Regions from separate parts of the Dongia sp. agr-C8 genome, predicted to be linked through region 3. Evidence: riboswitches for the same ligand, from Rfam matches in the RefSeq annotation. Region 3 holds a riboswitch; each other region holds the start of a gene.
The links. Region 3 has a riboswitch for cobalamin ahead of cobG (precorrin-3B synthase). Riboswitches for the same ligand answer to the same signal wherever they lie in the genome.
Positions count from the first base shown of each region.

Region 1 (6,980 bases), 340 kb from region 3:
GCACCGTCGCCGCCAGCCCGCCTTCGAACTGGTAATAGTCGTCGCTGTCGAGGAGATCATGCTCGCGGTTGTCCTGGTTGTGCAGGACGGCATCCACCTGCGCCAAGCGGGTCTCGAACATGCGGCCCTCGGCGGCGCCGGAGACACCGGCGCCATAGGCATAGCCGCCCCAGGCGAGATAGGCGCGCGCGAGATCGCCGCCGTCGCTCCAGCCCTTCTCGTCGATCAGCGCCTGCAAGCCCGCACCGTAGGCACCCGGCTTTGACCCGAAGATGCGATAGCCGGCACGCTGCTCCGCCTCGGCTTCGCTGGCTCCCTTGGCGATGAGTGCGGCGCGTTCGGCGCGGTTGCGGGCCGCGAGCGGGTTTTGCGAATCCGGTTCGTCCAGCGCGGCCACGGCGCGCGCCGCGCTGTCGAAGAGATCGATCTGCGCCGGGAAGGCGTCGCGAAAGAAGCCCGAGACCCGCAGAGTCACGTCGACCCGCGGCCGATCGAGCACGGAGAGCGGCATGATCTCAAAACCGGCGACCCGGCCCGAAGCACCGGCATCCCAGCGCGGCTGCACGCCCATCAGTGCCAGCGCCTGGGCGATATCGTCGCCGCCGGTTCGCATGTTGGCGGTGCCCCAGGCTGAGAGCACCAGCGACTTCGGCCAGGCGCCATGTTCCTGGCGGTGGCGCTCGAGTAACAGTGCTGCCGACTTCCAGCCCAGGGTCCAGGCGGTCGGCGTCGGCACCGCGCGGGTATCGACCGAGAAGAAGTTGCGGCCCGTGGGGAGCATGTCGAGCCGGCCGCGGGTCGGCGCGCCGGAGGGACCCGGCTTCACGAAGCGGCCGTCGAGACCGGTCAGCACCGCGGCGAGCTCGGCGTCGCCGCAAGCCGCCACCGAGGGTCGAAGCTCGGCGTTGATGAAGTCCAGCACCGCGCGGCTGCGGGTCCAGCCCGCCTCGGCGCGCAAAGTGCCTGCGGTGAGTTTCGAGGCCAGCAGTTCCAGCCGTTCGACTGCATCGCCGATCGTGCGCCACGGCGTGTCCGAGGCCGCGGCCACAATGGCGGGGCGCGGGCCGGTCCAGCGCTCGCCCATCTTCGCATCGAGCGGATCGAAATCGAGACCGAGATCCATGGCCAGCGCCCGCAGCAGCGAGGCGTCGCCGTCTCGACCGGACTTCCGCGGCAGCCGGGTCAGCGCCACCAGCAGGTCGGCAAGCTGTGAGCCTTTCGGCGATTCGCCGAAGATGTGCAGCCCGTCGCGGATCTGCAACTCCTTCAGCTCGCAGAGATGGTTGTCGAGCTTGATCAGCGCCGCCTCGGTATCGTCTTCGCGAACGATGCCGCAATCGGCGGCGAGGCCGCTGGCCTGGGCCAGATCGACGATCTTCCCCTTCAGCACCGCGCAGCGCCGCGGATCGACCTGCGACGCCTCGTAGTATTCGTCGACCAACGTCTCCAATTCGCTCAGTGGGCCGTAGCTTTCGGCCCGAGTCAGCGGCGGCGTCAGGTGATCGATGATGACGGCACTGCTCCTGCGTTTCGCCTGGGTGCCCTCGCCCGGATCGTTCACGATGAAGGGATAGATCAGCGGCACCGGCCCCATCACCGCTTCGGGATAGCAGGCGGCGGAAAGCGCCAGCGACTTGCCCGGCAGCCATTCCAGATTGCCGTGCTTGCCCATGTTGACGATGGCATCGACGCCGGCGACGTCGCGCAGATAGGCGTAGAAGGCGAAATAGGCATGCGGCGGCACGAGATCGGGGTCGTGATAGCTGGAGACCGGATCGATATGGTAGCCGCGCGCCGGTTGGATGCCGATCAGGGTCGCGCCGAAGCCCTGCAACGGCAAGGCGAAATGACCATCGTCGCAATGCGGGTCGCTTTCCGGCTGGCCCCAGCGTGCAATGACCGCATGGCGGATCGCGGCCGGCAGGGTCGCAAAGAATTCCCGATACTCGGCGACGCCGAGCCGGGCCGAAGCCGCGCGCTTGTCCAGCAGGCGCGTGATCAGAGCATCGCCGTCGGCCGGGATATCCGCGATCGCATAGCCGGCGCGCCGCATCGCGCGCAGGAGATTGACCGTGCCGGCCGGCGTGTCGAGGCCGACGCCGTTGCCGATCCGGCCGTCGCGGTTCGGGTAGTTGGCCAGCACCACGGCGACGGTGCGCTCGCCCGCCGCTTTCTTCCGCAAGCGGATCCAGCGCTCGGCGAGGTCGACCACGAAAGCGACGCGGTCCTGGATCGGTTCGGGCGCCACGATGTTGCACTGGGTCGCGGCATCGTAGCGCGCCGCCGCCTTGAAGGAGATCGCGCGCGTCAGGATGCGGCCGTCGAGCTCCGGCAGGGCGGCCTGCATGGCGAGATCGCGTGGCGAGAGGCCGCGGGTGTTCTGTTCCCAATCGGAAGCGCTGCCGCTGGAGAGCACAACCTGCAGCACCGGGCAGTCGGCAACGTCGAAGGACGTCGCAAAATCCCCGCCGGGTTGCGAGACCGCGAAGCCGGTTGCGTTCAACACCAGGTCGGGCTTCGCCTCTGCAAACAAAGCGCCGATGAGATCGGCGGCGACGGCGTCTTTGAGACTGTTGACGAAGATCGGCAGGAGGTTGATGTCACGCCGGCCCAGCTCCGCGATCAGCGCGTCAATCGGCTTCAAGGTACCGGCTTGCATCAGCGCGCGGTAGAACACGATCGCCGCAACCGGCCGGCCGGCGTGCCAGTGCCGCTTGAGATCGGCCAGGCTGGTCACGGCCTCGCCCGGCCAATAGAGACCGGCTTTGAGCAGCGGCCGCGGCTCCAGCCATTCGGTAGCGCGGCCGATCAGGCCCGCCGCATGCAGCAACGCCTGCTGCGCATTCTCGATCCCGCCTTCGGTGAAGTAGCGCCAGAGCCGATGCGCTACTTGGGTGTCCAACGTGGTGAAATCGGCAAGCTCGGGATCCGGCTGATCGTCGCCTGGCAGCACCGCGAGCGGAATGTTGTTGTCGCGGCAGGTCGCGGAGATCTCTTCCAGCCCATAGGGCCAGTAGCGCCGCCCGCCGATCAGCCGCACGATCACCAGCTTGGCATGCCCGATGATGTTCTCGACATAGGCATCGACCGAGAGATGGTGCTGCAGCAGCAGCAGATTGGCGAGCCGCAGGCTCGGCTTCGGTTCCGGCAGCGCGGCATAGGCGGCGGCGAGGCAGGCGAGCTCGGTATCCGCCGCGGAGAGAATGACGATCTCACCCGGCGTCTGGCCGAGGTCGATCGCGCCTGATCCGTCGGAAATCTCGCCCGGCTTGGCCGCGAGGAGATGCATCTCAGCCCTTGACCGCCGCTTCGATCGCCGCGCGGTCGAGACCTTTGAGGCCGATCACCACCAGCCGGCCCCTGCGGGCCTCGTCCGAGCCCCAGGCGCGGTCATAGTAATGCTGGATGCGGCCGCCGACGCCTTGCAGCACCAGGCGCATGTCGCGCCCCGCCACGTCGAGGAAGCCCTTCACGCGCAGGATGTCATGGGTCGCGATCGCGGGCTTCAGGCGTGCCAGCAGCTCATCGGGTGTCTTCAAAATCGGCATGTCGATCTGGAAGCTCTCGAACTCGTCGTGGTCGTGATCCTCGCCTTCGAGCTCGTGGTGCGAGAAGCGGGTGTCGAGGTCGTCCTCCGCCGCGGCACCGAGGCCCAGCAGCACGTCGGGGTCGATCGCACCGTAGCTGGAGAGAACTAGCTTCGCCTTCCGCTTCATCTCGCGGTCGATCACGTCCTTCGCCGCCGTGCGATCGTCCGGCGACATCTGGTCGTTCTTGTTGAGGATGATGAGATCGGCGCTGTTGATCTGGTCCTCGAAGAGTTCCGCCAGCGGACTCTCGTGGTCGAAAGATTCGTCGGCGGCGCGCTGCGCCGCGACCGCTTCCGGATTGTCCGCGAAGCGGCCGGCCGCCGCGGCCGGGCCATCGACCACCGCGATCACGCCATCCACCGTCACCCGCGTCCGGACTTCCGGCCAGTTGAAGGCGCGGATCAGCGGCTTAGGCAATGCGAGGCCCGAGGTCTCGATCACGATATGCTCCGGCGGCTGCGGCCGGTCCAGGAGCGCGGTGATGGTCGGCAGGAAATCGTCGGCGACGGTGCAGCAGATGCAGCCGTTGGCCAGCTCGACGATATTCTCTTCCGGGCAATCCTCGATGCCGCAGCCCTTGACGATCTCGCCATCGACCCCGAGCTCGCCGAACTCGTTGATGATCAGCGCGATGCGCCGCCCGCGCGCATTGCGCAGCAGGTTCTGGATCAGGCTGGTCTTTCCGGCGCCGAGGAAGCCGGTCACGATGGTCGCGGGAATCTTGGTCGTCATCAGACTTCTCTTCTCACTTCAGTTTCATCGGGAGACCGGCGGTCACGAAAACGACGTGATCCGCCTTCTCCGCCAAACGTTGATGCAGGATGCCGGCGAGGTCGCGGAAGCGCCGGGCCAGCGCATTGTCCGGTACGATCCCCTGCCCGACTTCGTTCGAGACGAAGACCACCGGTCCGCCGCACTGGCCGAGCGCGGCGATCAAGCCGTCGATCTCGGCATCGACATTCCGCTCCTGCCCCAGCAGATTGCCGAGCCAGAGCGTCAGGCAATCCACCAGAACCGCCGCTCCCTGTTCCGTTTCGGCCTTCAAGGCACCGGCGAGGTCGAGCGGCTCCTCGACGGTCTTCCAATCCGAATCCCGGCGCTCGCGATGCGTCTTCACCCGCGCCGCCATCTCGTCGTCCAGCACCTCCGCGGTGGCGAGATAGGTGCGGCGCCCGGGATGGCGATCGACCAGGCCTTCGGCATAGCGGCTCTTTCCAGAGCGCGCCCCGCCCAGGACCAGGGTTACCGGCGGCAAGGGCGTGATCAGCCCGGACACGCCCAGCGACAGACTGGATGGTTGAGACTTCGACAAGGTGTTGCGCTCCTCCCGCCGAGGCGCCGACCGTTATAAAGAGCGTTCGCCGAGGTCTCCTGGCTCGACCGCCGGAACCCGCGCCTTCCCGGCCAGAACAGGGCCAGTGGCTTTCTCCGGGTCCGTTGCCCGAACGCGAAGGTCCAGGCGCAATCCTACAGTTGCGGGGGCAGCGCCGGCATCGGACCGGCTTCCCTCCCTGCGAACGGCCGGAAACTAGCAGGAAGCCCGGGGCGGTGCAGCAAAATCCGCCGTGGAGGTTAACGGGTTCAAACCGTCTCCCAGACCCGTTCCGGCGGCCGGGCGACGACCGCGCCCTTGGGCCCGACCACGATCGGCCGCTCGATCAGGACCGGGGTCTTGGCCATGGCCTTGATCAGAGCTTCATCGCTGGTCTTGTCGGTCAGTTTCAGGGCCTCGAAGGCCTCGCCTTTCTTGCGGAGAATGTCGCGCGGCCCCAGTTTCAGCTTCTTCAGCAGGGACTTGATTCCCGCTTCGTCCAGTGGGGTCTTCAGGTATTCGACCACCTTCGGCGCGTGGCCCTTTTCCTTCAGCCAGCCCAGCACCTTCTTGGAGGTGCTGCAATTCGGGTTATGGTAGATGGTGACGGCCATGGACCTTCCTCGCGCCCTTATTAAGTAGAGATCATGAAGCTGCTTTATTTCGCCTGGCTCCGCCAGAAGATCGGCAAGGCCGAAGAAACCCTCGACGTTCCCGCCCATGTGAAAGAGGTCGGGCAGCTGCTCGACTGGCTGGAGAGCCTCGGCCCCAATTACGCGACCGCGCTCAAGGAGCGCAAGGCCGTGAAGGTCGCGGTCAACCAGGACTATGTCGGCCTCAGCCATCCGGTCAAAGCCGGCGACGAGGTCGCCTTGTTCCCGCCGGTGACCGGCGGCTGAAGTCGTGACCGTCCGGGTCCAGACGCAGGATTTCGACATCGGCGCCGAGCTCCAAAAGCTCGCGGCCGGAAATCACCAGGTCGGCGGGGTCGCGAGCTTCGTCGGCCTAGTGCGCGACATCGCACCCGCAGGCTCCGGCGCCGCGAGCTCAATGACGCTTGAGCACTACCCCGGCATGACCGAGAAGCGCCTTGCCGAAATCGAGGCGGAGGCGCAGCGCCGCTGGCCCTTGTCGGCGACGCTGATCATCCACCGCTACGGGCGGCTGGAGCCGGGCGACCGGATCGTGCTGGTCGCGACCGCCTCCAGCCACCGCGAGGCGGCGCTGGAATCCTGCGCCTTCCTGATCGACTGGCTGAAGACCGAGGCACCGTTCTGGAAGCTGGAAGACGGCCCCGAAGGCGCCCGCTGGGTCGAGGCGAAGACCAGCGACGACGCCCGCAAGGCGGCCTGGCTCAAGAAGTAGCCGCCTCACAGCTTGAAATCTTCCTGACAAACCGCCAATTCTCCTATCCCTGAAACGGCCGACCGGGGCGACCGCTTCCCATGTCCGACACCATGCAGCTTTTGACGGATCCTGCCGTCATCCTCAGTTTCGTTACGCTTGCGGCCCTCGAGATCGTCCTCGGCATCGACAATCTGCTCTTCGTGCAGATCGTCGCCGGGCGCGTCTCGCCGGACAAACAGCGGCTGGCCCGGCGTCTCGGCCTTGCCTTGGCGCTGCTGACACGGTTGGCGCTGCTGGCCTCGATCTCCTGGGTAGCCGGACTGAAAGAGCCGATCCTGACCGTCGACTGGTTCGGGCCGGAGAACACGTACGACCTCTCCTGGCGCGACATCATCCTGCTGGGCGGTGGCTTGTTCCTGCTGGCGAAGTCCACCACAGAGATCCACCACAACATCGACGTCGCGCACGAGGAAGAAGGGGAGAAGAAGACCTATCTCACCCTCGCATCTGCCGTGGTGCAGATCGCGATCCTGGACATCGTCTTCTCGCTGGACAGCGTCATCACCGCGGTCGGCATGTCGGATCACCTGGAGGTGATGGTGGCCGCGGTCGTGACGGCGATGATCGTGATGATCGCGGCAGCGAATGCGGTCGGCGATTTCGTGGACAAGCATCCTTCGGTGAAGATGCTCTGCCTCGCCTTCCTGCTGCTGATCGGCGTGGCGCTGCTC
Region 1 is NZ_BAAGHZ010000001.1:256,504-263,483, reverse strand. It holds gene cobN (cobaltochelatase subunit CobN) at 1-3,289, opposite strand, end outside; gene cobW (cobalamin biosynthesis protein CobW) at 3,291-4,322, opposite strand; gene cobU (bifunctional adenosylcobinamide kinase/adenosylcobinamide-phosphate guanylyltransferase) at 4,336-4,902, opposite strand; cobalamin riboswitch at 4,955-5,099, opposite strand; gene arsC (arsenate reductase (glutaredoxin)) at 5,172-5,516, opposite strand; gene moaD (molybdopterin converting factor subunit 1) at 5,550-5,801, shown strand; gene ACYQ4T_RS01225 (molybdenum cofactor biosynthesis protein MoaE) at 5,806-6,267, shown strand; gene ACYQ4T_RS01220 (TerC family protein) at 6,348-6,980, shown strand, end outside.
Region 1: it holds a riboswitch for cobalamin, as region 3 does, so the genes downstream of both, cobU (bifunctional adenosylcobinamide kinase/adenosylcobinamide-phosphate guanylyltransferase) here and cobG (precorrin-3B synthase) in region 3, are expected to answer to the same signal.

Region 2 (6,980 bases), on a different contig from region 3:
AGAGCGTCGGCGTGGAGATCGAAAGGGTCCGCAACCCGCGCTGAGTGCCGGTTGATGCGGTGCGGGAAAGACCGAACCGCGACAACGCCGTGACAGTGAAAAATTAATTGTATCAGACCCCTAATCGGAGATTCCTGAGCCAAGTTGTTCACATGGCGGCGGGAGTCCCAAACGCCCCCGCGAGTCAAGAGCGGAGTCCGCTTTATGACCAGGATATTTCAGGGCGGGCTGAATAAGGTCATATAGATCAAGCCCTTGCCGTTTCTGCCCGTTTTCTGTGCATTTCTCGGAGATCGGCGGAATCCCTGAGCCGCGTCAAACCGGCGGGAGATTACCGACAGACTTATCCACAGAAATGGGGGATATCCGTCCTGGTTAACGCGGGAGTCGCGGCGTAAAAGTCCGGAAAACGACGTTGAGGTTTGCTGCCGCCAGAAAAATGCTCTGGAACAGCTTATATCCCGAACAGCATGAGCACCGATTGGACCGAAACGGAATCGCCTGAAGATTCAACGGAAGCGCCGCGCGCCGCGCGCGGGCGGCTGTCCCAAGGCGCCGGCGTGATCCGCGAGAAGGTCAAAACCTTGCCGAACAGCCCCGGCGTCTATCGCATGATGAATGCGAAAGGCGACGTTCTCTATGTCGGCAAGGCGCGCGACCTGAAGAAGCGCGTGACGGCGTATACCCAGCCGTATCGTCAGGCCAATCGCATTCAACGGATGATCTCCGAAACCGCGGCGATGGAGTTCGTCACCACCCATACCGAGGTGGAAGCGCTGCTGCTGGAAGCGAACCTGATCAAGCGCTACATGCCGCGCTACAACGTGCTGCTGCGCGACGACAAGAGCTTCCCCTATATCTTGATCACCGGCGATCATCCGGCGCCACAACTTGCGAAGCATCGCGGCGCGCGCAACCGGCCGGGCGAGTATTTCGGACCCTTCGCCTCCGCCGGCGCGGTCAACCGCACCATCGTCGCGTTGCAGCGCGCCTTCCTGCTGCGGCCCTGCTCGGATTCGATCTTCGCCAGCCGGACCCGCCCCTGTCTGCAATTCCAGATCAAGCGCTGCTCGGCGCCCTGCGTCGGCCGGATCACCGAGGCCGACTACCAAGGCCTGGTCCAGGAGGCGCATGCCTTCCTCACCGGCAAGAGCGATGCGGTGAAGCTGCGTCTCTCGTCCGAGATGCAGCAGGCTTCGGATGCGCTGGAGTTCGAGAAGGCGGCGCGGCTCCGGGATCGGATTCAGGCCCTGGCGGCGATCCAGAGCCGCCAGGACATCAACCTGGAGAATGTGGAAGAGGCCGACATCATCGCCGCGCATCAGGAGGAGTCCGGCCATAGCTGCGTGCAGGTCTTCTTCTTCCGCAACAACAGCAACTACGGCAGCCGCGCCTATTTCCCGGCCCATGACCGCCAGGCCGAGGTGAAGGACATCCTCGCCGCCTTCATGGGCCAGTTCTATGAGAACAAGACGCCGCCGAAGCTGATCCTGGTCAACGAGATCCCGGCCGAGGCGGAGCTGCTGACCGAGGCGCTCACCCTGCGCGCCGGCCGCAAGGTCGAGATCCTGGCGCCGCAGCGCGGCGACAAGCGCAAGGCGCTCGACCATGCGCTGCTGAACGCCAAGGATGCGCTGACCCGCCGGATGGCGGAATCCGCCTCGCAGACCCGGCTGCTCGCGGCGCTGGCCGAGCTGTTCAAGATGGAACAGCCGCCGAAGCGGATCGAGGTCTACGACAACAGCCATATTTCCGGCACCAATCCCTATGGCGCGATGATCGTCGCCGGGCCGGAAGGCTTCATGAAGAACCAGTATCGCAAATACTCGATCCGCGACGTGACGCGGAAAGAGGCGGAAGACGACGCCGAGACGCCGGCACCGGACGGCTTGAGTGAGGCGCCGATGCCGGCCTTCGAGGTCGAGCCCAATGCCTCGCTGGAGCAGGTGATCGAGACCATCGATCCCGCGCGGCCGCCGGTGACCCGTGAATCCGTTCAGGCGGGCGACGATTACGCGATGATGCGCCAGGTGCTGACCCGCCGCTTCAACCGCGCGCTGAAAGAGGATCCCGACCGCGACAAGGGCCTCTGGCCGGACCTGGTGCTGATCGACGGCGGCCAGGGCCAGCTCAACACCGCGATGCAGGTTCTGGCCGATCTCGGCATCGGCGACGTTTGCGTGGCCTCGATCGCCAAGGGGCCGGACCGCAATGCCGGGCGCGAGCGCTTCTTCATGCCGGGCCGCGAGCCGTTCAGCCTCGATCCCAAGAGCCCGGTACTCTACTTCCTGCAGCGCCTGCGCGACGAGGCGCACCGCTTCGTGATCGGCGCGCACCGGGCCAAGCGCTCCAAGGAGATCCGGCATTCGATACTGGACGACGTCCCGGGGATCGGCGCCAAGCGGAAGAAGGCCCTGCTGTTGCATTTCGGCTCGGCCCGGGCGGTTTCCCAGGCCGGGCTGTCGGACCTCTCGGCGGTGCCGGGGGTTTCCGAGGCGGTGGCGAAGAAGATCTACGACCACTTCCATGGCGGATAATTCGCCGCATTTCCGCCCTGTGACAGGGCGAAGCCGACCTGCTATTTTCTCCCGGAACCGAGAAGAAGACGTGCGCCAAGCACCATGACGAACATCGCCAATATCCTCACGCTGTCGCGGATCGCCGCGATCCCGCTGATCGCGGCCCTGCTGTTCTTCGACCAGCCGTGGCTGCGCTGGATCGCCTTCATCCTCTATGCGGTCGCCTGTATCACCGATTTCTTCGACGGTTATATCGCCCGGCGGATGGACCAGGTCTCGGCGCTCGGCCGCTTCCTCGACCCGATCGCCGACAAGCTGGTGGTGGCGGCGATCCTGATGTCGATGACCGCCCATGGCCAGATCTCCGGTTGGGTCGTTCTGCCGGCCCTGATCATCCTCTGCCGCGAGATCCTGGTCTCCGGCCTGCGCGAGTACCTGGCCGAGCTGAAGGTTCGCCTGCCGGTCTCGATGATGGCGAAGTGGAAGACGACGATGCAGATGGTCGCCGTCGGCTTCCTGATCGTCGGCGACGTGATGCCGGGCTGGCCGGTCCAGCTCATCGGCGAAGCCCTGATGTGGCTGGCCGCGGCGCTGACCCTGGTCACTGGCTATGATTATTTCCGGGTCGGCATCAAGCACATGGCCGAAGACGACCGCGCGGACGCGAAGAAGTGAAGGTCCTAGGCCTGGCGGGCTGGAGCGGGGCAGGCAAGACCACCCTGCTGGCCAAGCTGATCCCCGAGCTGATCCGGCGCGGCATCACCGTCTCCACCATGAAGCACGCGCATCACGCCTTCGACGTCGACACGCCGGGCAAGGACTCCTATGTCCACCGCGAGGCCGGCGCCACCGAGGTGCTGGTCGCTTCCGCCAACCGCTGGGCGCTGATGCACGAGCACCGCGGCGCGCCGGAGCCGGACTCGAGAGAACTCATGAAGCATATGAGTGAGGTCGACCTCCTGCTGGTCGAGGGCTTCAAGCGCGAAGGCCACGACAAGCTGGAGATCTGGCGCGAGGCCAACGGCAAGCCGCTGCTGGCCGCCGAAGACCCGAACATCGTCGCCGTGCTGGTGGACGGGCCGAAGCCGGAGACGAGGCTGCCGGTGATCGACCTCAACGACATCGGCGCGATCGCCGATTTCGTGATGCGGCATTGCGGCTTCGAAAAGGCGTAAGCCCCGACACCAAGTGCCGGGGCTTACCCGCGATCAGGCCGCCGGCGCGACGAACCGCTTGTAGCAGTAGCCGCTGAGCGCGCCGAGGACGGCCCAGAACAGCAGCTGGGCGATCATCGTGGCGGCGAGGAAGCGATGGGCCAAGGCTTCCGGCGCCGCCGAGGCGTATTCCTCCGGCTGCGGCGCGCCGATCGCATGCGGCACCACCATCATGGCCAAGGCGACCACGACCCAGAGCGGCTTCGGCTCCCGGACATAGAACAGCAGGCCCAGACCGCCTGCCGTCAGCACCGCGGTCGCGACCCACCAGATCTGCCGTGCCGTGAGATCCGCCACGGCGCTGCCGGGCAGCTCCGGGGGCAGGCCGATGCTGGGGGCCAGAATGAAGACCGCGAAGCCGCCGAGACCCCAATAGACGCCCTGGCGCCAATCGATCGCCCGGCCGGAGACCGCATAGACGGCGATCAGCAGCAGCGCGAAGCCGATGCCGGTCAGCAGATCGGCCAAGGCGGTGAAAGCGGTGCGTTCGAACCCGTCCCGCGGCTCCCACGCGTCGCCGTCATGCGCATGGCCCTCGGCGGCATGATTCGCGGCGGCATGATCGTGGTCCTGCGCTTCCGCCGTCGCTGCGGTATTCGCCGCGGCGCCGGCAGCGGGTGCCGGCGCCTCGGCAGCTTTCTCGAAGACCTCGGCCTGGAGGATGACGGGGACTGTCGTCACGTTGTGCACCAGCGTGACGAAGAGCCCGGACAATAGTCCGGCGCTCGCGGCTGCGATGAACAGCCGCCGAAACATCTGCATGTGACTAGCCCCTTAGTGGCAGGGGAAGCCGTTGGAATGGCGGGTATCGTGGGCCGCGTTATGCGCCGCCGCGATATGCGAGAAGCCAACGCCCCAGATCATGAACACGCCGAGGAAGGCGGCCATGCTGGCGGCGATCAGGGTCTTCGAGCGGGTCGCGGAGATCGTGGCGGTGTTGGTGCGGGTCTGCGTGGTCGTGGTCATCGAAAGTCTCCTATCTGGCGCGACATCCCCGTCGCGCGGTTGCAGGTCTCACTCCCGATGGCAGGTTTCCTGACTCGCGGGTCTCCGCCTTGCGCCGACCTTCCCGGCCCCTCTTGAATCTAAGGGTCCTCCAGTGGTCATAAGTGACGCTCGGCTCGCCGCTGACAGTTGCGGGGGCAGCCACGGCATTGGCCCCTTCTGGGTCGTCCGCACCGTGTTCCCTTTTAAGCCCCTGGACTTCATCCGTCGGGGCACCATCGCCGCGAATTATAGGGATTCGGCCTATAAAGCGTCAATCCGGCGCGAAGGCCGGAACTTGGCGCGGCAGCGACTCAATCGGTTCAGTTCGCGCCGCATTGCGGCGCCGGCGGCTCTGTTCGCGCCGCATGGCGGCGCCGGGTCCGCGGGATGGCGGCGAGGCGGGCGCGGTCGGCCCGGCCCATCTCGCCGATCAGCGCCTGGGCGAAATCGGAGAAGGGCTCGCCTTCCCCGCGCGACTGCCGCCCGATCAGCACCTGCGCGGCCAGCGCCGGGTCGATCTCCGGCGGCAGGTCGAGCACCCAGCGCAGGACGTCGAGGCGCAGTGCGCCGTTGTTCTTGGTCGATGCGGTGAACAGCGCCGCCAGGCTGTCGGCGGAACGCTCGAGCAGTGATGCGCGGATCATGGTTTCTTTCTCCGGACGCCCCGCCGGCAAGAAGGGTTGCACAGGTGATGGCAGGTCTCCTGGCTCGCGGTCTTGGCCGACATCCGCCTTCCCGAGTCTTCGCTCAGTGGCTGCGGCCCAGGTCTTGAACGCTGAGCCGCGTGGATGTTCGACGAACTGCTTACAGTTGCGGGGGCAGCCACGGCATCGCACCGTGTTCCCTATTATCCTCGCGCCAAGGTCATCCCCTTGTCGCGAGGAACCATCGGCGCTCTTGGTAGAGAGACGCGGCCTGCCGGTCAAGATGCGACTCGCGGGCCGGCTTATCAGGCGCTAGGCTGCGCGCCATGAATACCGAGGTCCGACCGATCGGCTCGCCCTGCACCGGCATCTGCACGCTCGACGACGTGAGCGGCTATTGTCTCGGCTGCGCGCGTTCGTCGGCCGAGATCGGCGAATGGTCGAAGGCGGGCAACGAGCGGAAGCGCGCGATCTGGGCCGCGCTGCCGCCGCGCATCGTGCAACTCGGCATCGCCGTCACGCGGCTCCCTTGGCTGCCCGACGAAGTTGCCGGCTTCATCGCCGACACGCTGGTCCGGCGCAGCGGCACCTGGGTGGCCGGCTGCCACGGCGCGAGCGCGGCGTTCATGTTCGACGCCGAGGAGCCGGCCGAAGTCTCGGTCGAGACCGAGCTGCGCGCGGTCACCGCGCGCGGTGCCCTGCGCTTCACGCCGCGCGGCGATCTCCGCGCGCTGCAATGGCGCGATGCAAGCGTCGCGGGCGGGGTGCGGGCGATCCTCGTCGTCATCCCGCGCCCGCGCAACGTTTCCGCGCCGGGATTGCTGCTGACCGATTGCGGTCCCGATGCGGCGGCGATCCAGCCCGCGCATCGCGGCGAGACCTTGTTCGATCTCGGCCTGGGCCGCGATCACATGCGCTTCCTCCTGCGCAGCGCCGATCCGGCGCTCGACGCGGTGCTGCGCGGTGCGACCGGGCTGCCGCCCGAGGCCGTGCTGCGGCGCTGCGGCGGAACCCTGCTGCAGCACAACCCGACCCGCGTGGTCGAAACCCCGCTCGGCCGGATCGAAGTGATGACGCCGATCCCGGCACCCGGCGGCCAGTCGCCGGACGGGCCGCATGCCCATCTGCTGCCCGGGGAGCTCGCCTTGCGGCGCGCGACGCCGGCAGAGGTCGACCTGCCCGAGGCCTATACACTCTGCGCCACCTTCTACCCGTGCAACCCGCCGCAAGACGCTCCCCGCCCCGGGGCCTGCCGCGCATGATCGCACGGTTTCGCCATCACCGGTTTGCGATCGGCCTGATCGCCGCCTATGCGCTGCTGCTGAGCACGCTGCTGCCCGCCTTCGCGGCGGTCGCCGATCCGCTGCAGGCGATGCTCGAGGCGCATCTCTGCGGGCCGAGCGGATCGCAGAACGACGAAGCGCCCGCCAGCCCGGCCGAGCATCAACAGAAATGCCAGCTCTGCGGCCCGAGCTGCGCGATGGGCGGCCATGCGCCGGTCGCGACGCTTGCCGACGGTGGAATCACCGTCGCGCCGCCGGCGACGTCGATGGCCATGCCGCAAGGGCCGGGCGACGCCGACCCTGCACCGCTTTCCCTTTATCCCTCCGACCTCT
Region 2 is NZ_BAAGHZ010000005.1:102,619-109,598, reverse strand. It holds gene folB (dihydroneopterin aldolase) at 1-44, shown strand, start outside; gene uvrC (excinuclease ABC subunit UvrC) at 471-2,537, shown strand; gene pgsA (CDP-diacylglycerol--glycerol-3-phosphate 3-phosphatidyltransferase) at 2,622-3,194, shown strand; gene mobB (molybdopterin-guanine dinucleotide biosynthesis protein B) at 3,191-3,694, shown strand; gene ACYQ4T_RS24795 (CbtA family protein) at 3,728-4,495, opposite strand; gene ACYQ4T_RS24790 (CbtB domain-containing protein) at 4,508-4,699, opposite strand; cobalamin riboswitch at 4,742-4,973, opposite strand; gene ACYQ4T_RS24785 (hypothetical protein) at 5,041-5,364, opposite strand; cobalamin riboswitch at 5,397-5,625, opposite strand; gene ACYQ4T_RS24780 (DUF1289 domain-containing protein) at 5,691-6,626, shown strand; gene ACYQ4T_RS24775 (hypothetical protein) at 6,623-6,980, shown strand, end outside.
Region 2: it holds a riboswitch for cobalamin, as region 3 does, so the genes downstream of both, ACYQ4T_RS24790 (CbtB domain-containing protein) here and cobG (precorrin-3B synthase) in region 3, are expected to answer to the same signal.

Region 3 (6,980 bases):
ACCAGCGCCGGCACCACGTCGGCCGCGATCAGCGCCGCTTTCGATTCCGCCGCGCCGACGAATCCCACCGGGCAGCCGATGATCGCCGCCGGCCGCGGGCAGGCCGGGTCTTCCAGCATGTTCAGGAGATGAAACAGCGCGGTCGGCGCATTGCCGATCGCGACCAGCGCACCCTTGAGATGCGGGCGCCAGAGTTCCAGCGCCGCGGCCGAGCGCGTGTTGCCCATGTCGCGCGCGAGGTCCGGCACGCGCGGGTCCTGCAAGGTGCAGATCACCGCGTTGTCGGCGGGCAGCCGCGCGCGGGTGATGCCTTCGGAGATCATCCGCGCGTCGCAGAGGATCGGCGCGCCGGCGGCGAGCGCCGCCCGGGCCGTCGCCGCCATGCCGGGCGTGAAGTGGACGTCGCGCTCCAACCCCACCAGCCCGGCGGCATGGATCATCCGCACGACCACCGGCTCTTCGTCCTTGGAGAAGCGCGCGAGGTCGGCTTCGGCGCGGATGGTGGCGAAGCTCTGGGCGTAGATCTTTGCTCCGTCTTTTTCGTAGGCGTGGGGCATTCAGGCTCGCAGGATTCCATGCAGCTTCAGGATGTCGTCCGGCGTCAGGCCCCGGCGTTCGGGGGGATCGCCGGGCCGACCGTAGCGGATCAGGTCGAACCGATCTGGACCGGTTGCGACAAGTGTCAGGTCGACAGCGCCGGAACTGGCGCAGCCCTTGGCGCAGCCGGAGATATGCAGGCGCGCCCCCTCCGGCAGGAACGGCGCCAGCGCCCGGGCCAGCGGCCGGGTCTCGGCGAGGCCCTGCAGGCAGGTCGGCGCCCCGGTGCAGGCCTCCAGCCGCAGCCGTGGGTCGCCGGCATCACGGATCAGGCCGGGCAGATCCGTAAGCGTCGTCGCGCCTTCGATCAGCAGCATCCGCCAGGGCGTCAGCCGCAGCGGTCCCAGCGCGGCCAGGGCGGCGAGCGTCTCCGCATCGATCCGTCCGAACTCGACCGCCACCAGCGCGCCTTGTGCACAGAGGCCGGGGCCCGGGCGCGGCGCCGGTTCGGCCGCCGGGTTTTGCCGCCAAGCCGCGGGCAGGTCAGCGCCGGCGGCGAGATGGCGGGCCATGCGGCCGCGCTGCTGCTGCACGCCGCCGCTTTCGAGGAACCAGCGCGCGAAGGCCAATGCTGTCTCCGCCGCTGCGTCGCGCGTAACCGTGCAACCGAAGGAGATGGAGTCGGCGCGGCAGATCAAGCCGTCGCGGCCCCGCTCGATGCGAATGTCCGCGGAGGTGCCCGCGAGCACCGGCCGCGGCCCGCAATCGACCGCAAAGCCGAACTTGCCGGGGAGAGTCGGCGCATCCTCGGAAGCGAGGAGCGCGGTCAGCTTGCGCGTGATGACGGCGCTGTCGTCATCCGCTGCCCAGAACGGCGTGACCACGATGTTGCGCTGCGCCTCGGCTTGGGCGGAGAGATCGATCAGGTCGAGCGCTTGCAGCGCCTCGACCAACGGACGGTGCGTTTCCGGCCTGACGCCGCGGAGCTGCAGGTTGGCGCGCGACGAGAGATCGATCTGCCCATTGCCATGCGCGGCGGCGAGGGCCGCGATCCGGCGCGCCTGTTCGGTGGTCAGGCGGCCGAGCGGCGGGCGCAGCCGCACCACCAATCCGTCGCCGGATTGCATCGGCCGCAGCGCGCCGGGACACCAACCATAGATCCGCGGATCGTTCATCGCCCTTCCGGTCGAGACGCCTTTCTTGTTTCGGCGGAAGGGGGGACGGCCGGGGGATGCGGTAAAGCATCGTCCTAAGCCGGCCGCGAAAAACCCCGTTCGCCCGTGACATCTTGCGCTGGCAGGTCTCCCGGCTTGCGGATTTCGAGCCTCGGCTCTACGGTCCCGCCGCCTTCCCGGCCGAACGGCCAGTGGCAGTGGCGGACCTCTCCGGTCACGGTCGCGGGGGCGGCTGCGCTTCGGCACCCTCGGCGCCTATCGCATTCCCTTTTCACCTGCCCCTTTCAATCGATCGGGACAGGAACCAGCGCCCGTAACTGAGGCCGGGCGGGTCGCCTTGTCAAGCGGAGGAACCGCCGCAGCTCAGACGTGGGCGAGCAGCGCGACGAGCTCGGCCTGGCGGGAGGCGCCGGTCTTCTGCAGGGCGTCTTTCAGATAGCTGCGGGCGGTGCTGGGCTGGATCTTGAGTTGCGTGGCGATCGCTTCAATATCGAAGCCTTCGGCCAGCAACGCCGCCACGTGCGCTTCCCGCTCGGTCAGGCCATAGGCGCTCCGGATCCAGGCGAGGTCGGGGCGGAGCGCCGCCGGATCGCGATCGCGCTCGATCAGCAACGCCAGCGCCGTGGCCGAGGCGAAGACATCGCGGGCCCGGCCCGGCACCGGATGGACCTGCAGCAAATAGCGCCGGCCCTCGGGATCGGTAAGCGCCGCGACCCCCAGCCGTCCCGGCCGGGAAACCGCATTGGCCACCGCGCGGTCGACCGAGAGCTGCGACACCCGATCGCCCGCCACCAGACGCCGGCGCAGGATCCGCAGCGGCGCGGCCGGATCGCCCTCGCCGGCCGATTGGCCGGGCAGCACGCGGCCCCAGGAATCCAGCTCGATGATCGCGCCGCCGCGCCGGCCGAGCATCCAAGCCATGCCGCGCGCCTCGGCGTCGAGCACGCCCTTGGCGATGCGGGCGACGGCATGGAGCTCCGGCAGTACGCTGTCGAGCAGCGCGCGCTCTTCCGGCTGAAAGGGCCCAAGCTCGACGCGCCGCTTCAGGCTCAGCTCGACATATTCATCCGGACCGGGCGCCAGCACGGTGTTGGCATGCCAGAACACGCCGTTCGGGCGTAGAAACTCCTGGTAGAACGGGTCGCGCGCCAGCTCCTCGGCGGCATAGTCGTCCTGGTCGATGCGGAAACCAACGTAATGCGTGCCGACCCGCTGATAGCGCGAGTTTGGCGGCGCGCGGCCGGCGGCGAAATCGGCAACCGCGCGCGCGGCTTCAGGGGTCACGATCGCCGTGACCATCTTGCGCGCCTCATTCCGCATCAGCACGGCGTCGCGGGCACCCGCCGCCATCGCGAAGTGCCCCAGCGCTTCTTCCCAGCCCGCCGCCAGGATCGCAGCAGAGACCAGGTCATCGACGCCCGCCCGGATGCCATCGATCGAAAGCATCGTGCGCATCTTGCGCCTCTGGAAATCAACCGGCGGCCGCACATTGCCATATGGCATGGGCAACCGCGCCCCGACCGGAGCATGGTGCCTGAGTTGCGGGATTTGCGCGACACTTTTAGTCGCGTTAACCATGGCACTGGGGTATGTGCCCGTGGAGTGTGAGGCGCCCTTTCTTCCTCTTGCCATGGTTGGGATTCGGAGAAAGGCAGCGGCCCTTTCGCCGCCTTCGCGTTCCGGGTAGAACATCCGCCACAATAAGGTCACAGGGGAAACGAACCGATGATCCGGCACACCGTCGTCTTCACCTTGAAACATCCCCGGGACTCCGCCGAGGAGAAGAAGTTCCTGGCCGATGCCATGATCCTCAGCAAGATCCCGACGGTGCGGAAATTCGAGCAGCTGAAGCAGGTGAGCCGCAAGAACGACTACAAGTTCGGCTTCTCCATGGAGTTCGAGGACCAGACCGGCTACGACACTTACGACCAGCACCCCGACCATGTCGCCTTCGTGCGTGATCGCTGGAAGAAAGAAGTGATCGACTTCCTGGAGATCGACTACACGCCCCTGTAGGGACGAGCGGCCTGCGCCAGCGGCGGTGCTTCAAAAGGCTGCACCCGTCTAAAGCTCCGCGCGGTGGTCAACCTGCGGCTTGAGCGGCGCCGAGTTGTTTCAAGTATGGCAGGATCTCGCCCAAGTTCTGCGCCGGCTGGCCGGACCCGAAGGCGAAATAGGCCTGCCTGAACATTCCATAGAGCCGGTCGTAGACCGCGCGGCGCTCGGGGCGCGGCTGGATGGTCTTGAACGGCAGGCAGAGTGCGGCCTGCGCGGCGGCGACGTCGGGATAGAAGCCGGCGGCGAGGCCGGCGAAGATGCCGGCGCCGAAGCCGGTCGGGATGCCGTCCGGCACCAGGACCGGCTTGCCGAGCACGTCGGCGTAGACCTGGTTCAGCACCGCGTTCTTCTGCGGGATGCCGCCGCCGTTGATGATGCGTTCGATCGGCACGCCGTTCTCCGCCATGCGCTCGAGGATCAGGCGGGTGTGGAAGGAGGTGCCCTCGATCGCGGCGAAGAGCTCATCCTGCGCGGTGTGCAGCAGGTTCCAGCCGAGTGTCACACCGCCCAGATCGGATTTCACCAGCACCGTGCGGTCGCCGTTGTCCCAGGTGAGGCGCAGCAGTCCCTTCCCGCCCGGGCCGTAGCGGTCGAGGTCCCTGCCGAGTTCTTCCAGCGGGACATGCGCACGCCGTGCAATGGCGTCGAAGATGTCGCCGGTCGCCGAGAGTCCAGCCTCGATGCCGATGAGATCGGGCGCGACGCTGCCGGGGACGATGCCGCACAAGCCCGGGATGAGGCCCACTTCCCTGGCGATGGCGATGATGCAGGTCGAAGTGCCCACGACATTGACCACGTCGCCGATGCGGCAGCCGGCGCCGAGCGCATCCCAATGCGCGTCGAAGCCGCCGACCGCCACTGGGATGCCGGCCGGGATGCCGAGACGCCCGGCCCAGAACGGAGACAGCCGCCCGGCGATCCTGTCACAGGTCTGGTAGTCGCCGCCGAGCTTGGCGCGGATGCCGTCGAACAGCGGATCGACCGCGGAGAGGAATTCCTGCGACGGCAGGCCTTGCCAGCGCGGGTTCCACATCCATTTATGGCCCATGGCGCAGATGCTGCGCGTCAGCCGCGCGGGATCGGTGACGCCGGTGAGCGTGGCGGCAACCATGTCGCAATGCTCGACCGCGGTCACCAGCCGGCCGCGGTCGTTGGGGTTGTGGCGCAGCCAATGCAGCAGCTTGGCGAAGCCCCATTCATGCGAGTAGACGCCGCCGCACCAGTCGATCGCCTCCAGGCCCTGTCGGTGCGCGAGCTCGGTGATCTCCTCGGCTTCCGCCTTGGCGCGGTGATCGCACCAGAGATAGTAGTCGCCGAGCGGCCGCATTCCCTCGCCCAGCATCAACACGCTGGAGCCGGTGGTGTCCGCCGCCAGCGCCACGATATCCGGGCCGGCGACGCCGCTGTCCTTCAGCGCGGTCTGCAGCGCGCGGGTGAGCGCCGCCATATGGTCGCCGTGGGACTGGGTGGCGAAATCGGGATCGCTGGCGCGCCGGTGCAGCGGATAATCGGCGACCGCGTGCCCCAGGCGGCAGCCGGTCTCGTCGAACAGGGTCACGCGGACGCTGAGCGTGCCGAAGTCGATGCCGGCGACCGCGCGCATCAGCTCTTCTGGCCGTAGGTCGCCCCGGCCCCGTGCTTGCGGAAGTAGTGCCGGTCGAGCAAAGCCTGGGAGACGCCGGCGGCATCCGGCCGCAGCGCCAGGGTGTTCAGTGCCATGCGCGCGACGTATTCGAGCGTGACGGCGTTGTGCACGGCATCGGATGCGTCACGGCCCCAGGTGAAGGGGCCATGGCCGGCGACCAGAACGGCCGGTACCTCGAGCGGGTCCTTGTTGCCGAAGGCCTCGACGATCACCACGCCGGTATTGCCGACATAGTCGCCGCCGATCTCGCCGTCGGTGAGCGGGCGAGTGATCGGCACGGGCCCGTGGAAATAGTCGGCATGGGTGGTGCCGAGCGCCGGGATCGGCCGTCCCGCCTGGGCCCAGGTGGTGGCGAACTCGGAATGGGAATGCACCACGCCGCCGACCGCGCCGAAGGCCCGGTAGAGTTTCAGATGGGTGCCGAGGTCGGAGGACGGATTCAATCTGCCCTCGACAACCTTGCCGTCGAGGTCGGTCAGCACGATGTCGGCCGCCGTCATGCTGTCGTAGCGCACGCCGCTCGGTTTGATGGCGACGATGCCGGCGGCGCGGTCGATGCCGCTGACATTGCCGAAGGTCGACAGCACCAGTCCGCTCTTCACCAGATCGAGATTGGCCTCGAGAACCTGCTGCCGCAGCTTTTCCAACATGCCTTGGGACTCTGACAAAAAAGACGCGGGGTGCCGTCGCCGGCACCCCGCGCGACGGGAGGGTTAGTGCGAGGTCCAGCCCTTGTAGGTCGCGATGTTGTCCGCCGTGATCAGCACGGGATCCAGCAGGATCACGCTCTGCTCCGGCTTCTTGCCGTTGAGGATACCGGCCGCGAGCTCGAGCGACTGGCCGGCCATCACGTAGGGATCCTGCGAGGACGAGGCCTTGATCAGCGAGGTCGGGTCCTTCAATTCGACCTCGATGTCCGGCGCGCCGTCCACCGCGGTGATGAAGAACTCCTTGCGGCCGAGCTGCTTGGCCGCGAGGTTGACGCCGATCGCGGTCGGGTCGTTGATCGCGAAGACCGCGTCCACCTTCGGGAAGCGGGTCAAGAGGCTCTGCGCCACGGCGAAGCCGCCGTCGCGCGAACCCTTGGCATCCTGGTCGTCGGAGAGGATCTTGATGCCCGGGTTGGCGGCAAAGACTTCCTTGCAGCCCTTGACGCGATCCGTGACCGAGGAGACCTGCGGCCCGTTGACGATCAGGACCTCGCCGGTTTTGTTCGGCAGGTGATCGACGATGTACTGGCAGGCGAGCGTTCCGGCCTTCACGTTGTCGGTCATGACGGTCACGTCGGCGCCGGCCGCCGCGACGTCGAAGGCGGCCACGACCATGCCGGCCGCCTGGGCCTTCTTCACCGCCGGCTCGATCGCCTTCGGATCAACTGCGTTGATCATCAGCACGTTGGTGCCGGCGGCGATGAAGTTGTCAACCTGGGTGAACTGCTTGTTGAGGTCGTAGTCGGACGAGACCGACGTCACCTCGACGCTCGGGTTGATACCCTTGGCCTTGTCCTCGATGCCCTTGATGGTGGCGACGAAGAACGGGTTGCCGAGCGAGCCGACCGAGATGCC
Region 3 is NZ_BAAGHZ010000001.1:594,909-601,888, reverse strand. It holds gene ACYQ4T_RS02700 (precorrin-8X methylmutase) at 1-557, opposite strand, end outside; gene cobG (precorrin-3B synthase) at 558-1,712, opposite strand; cobalamin riboswitch at 1,816-2,036, opposite strand; gene ACYQ4T_RS02690 (helix-turn-helix transcriptional regulator) at 2,076-3,167, opposite strand; gene ACYQ4T_RS02685 (Dabb family protein) at 3,438-3,728, shown strand; gene ACYQ4T_RS02680 (ribulokinase) at 3,796-5,373, opposite strand; gene ACYQ4T_RS02675 (L-ribulose-5-phosphate 4-epimerase) at 5,373-6,065, opposite strand; gene ACYQ4T_RS02670 (ABC transporter substrate-binding protein) at 6,129-6,980, opposite strand, start outside.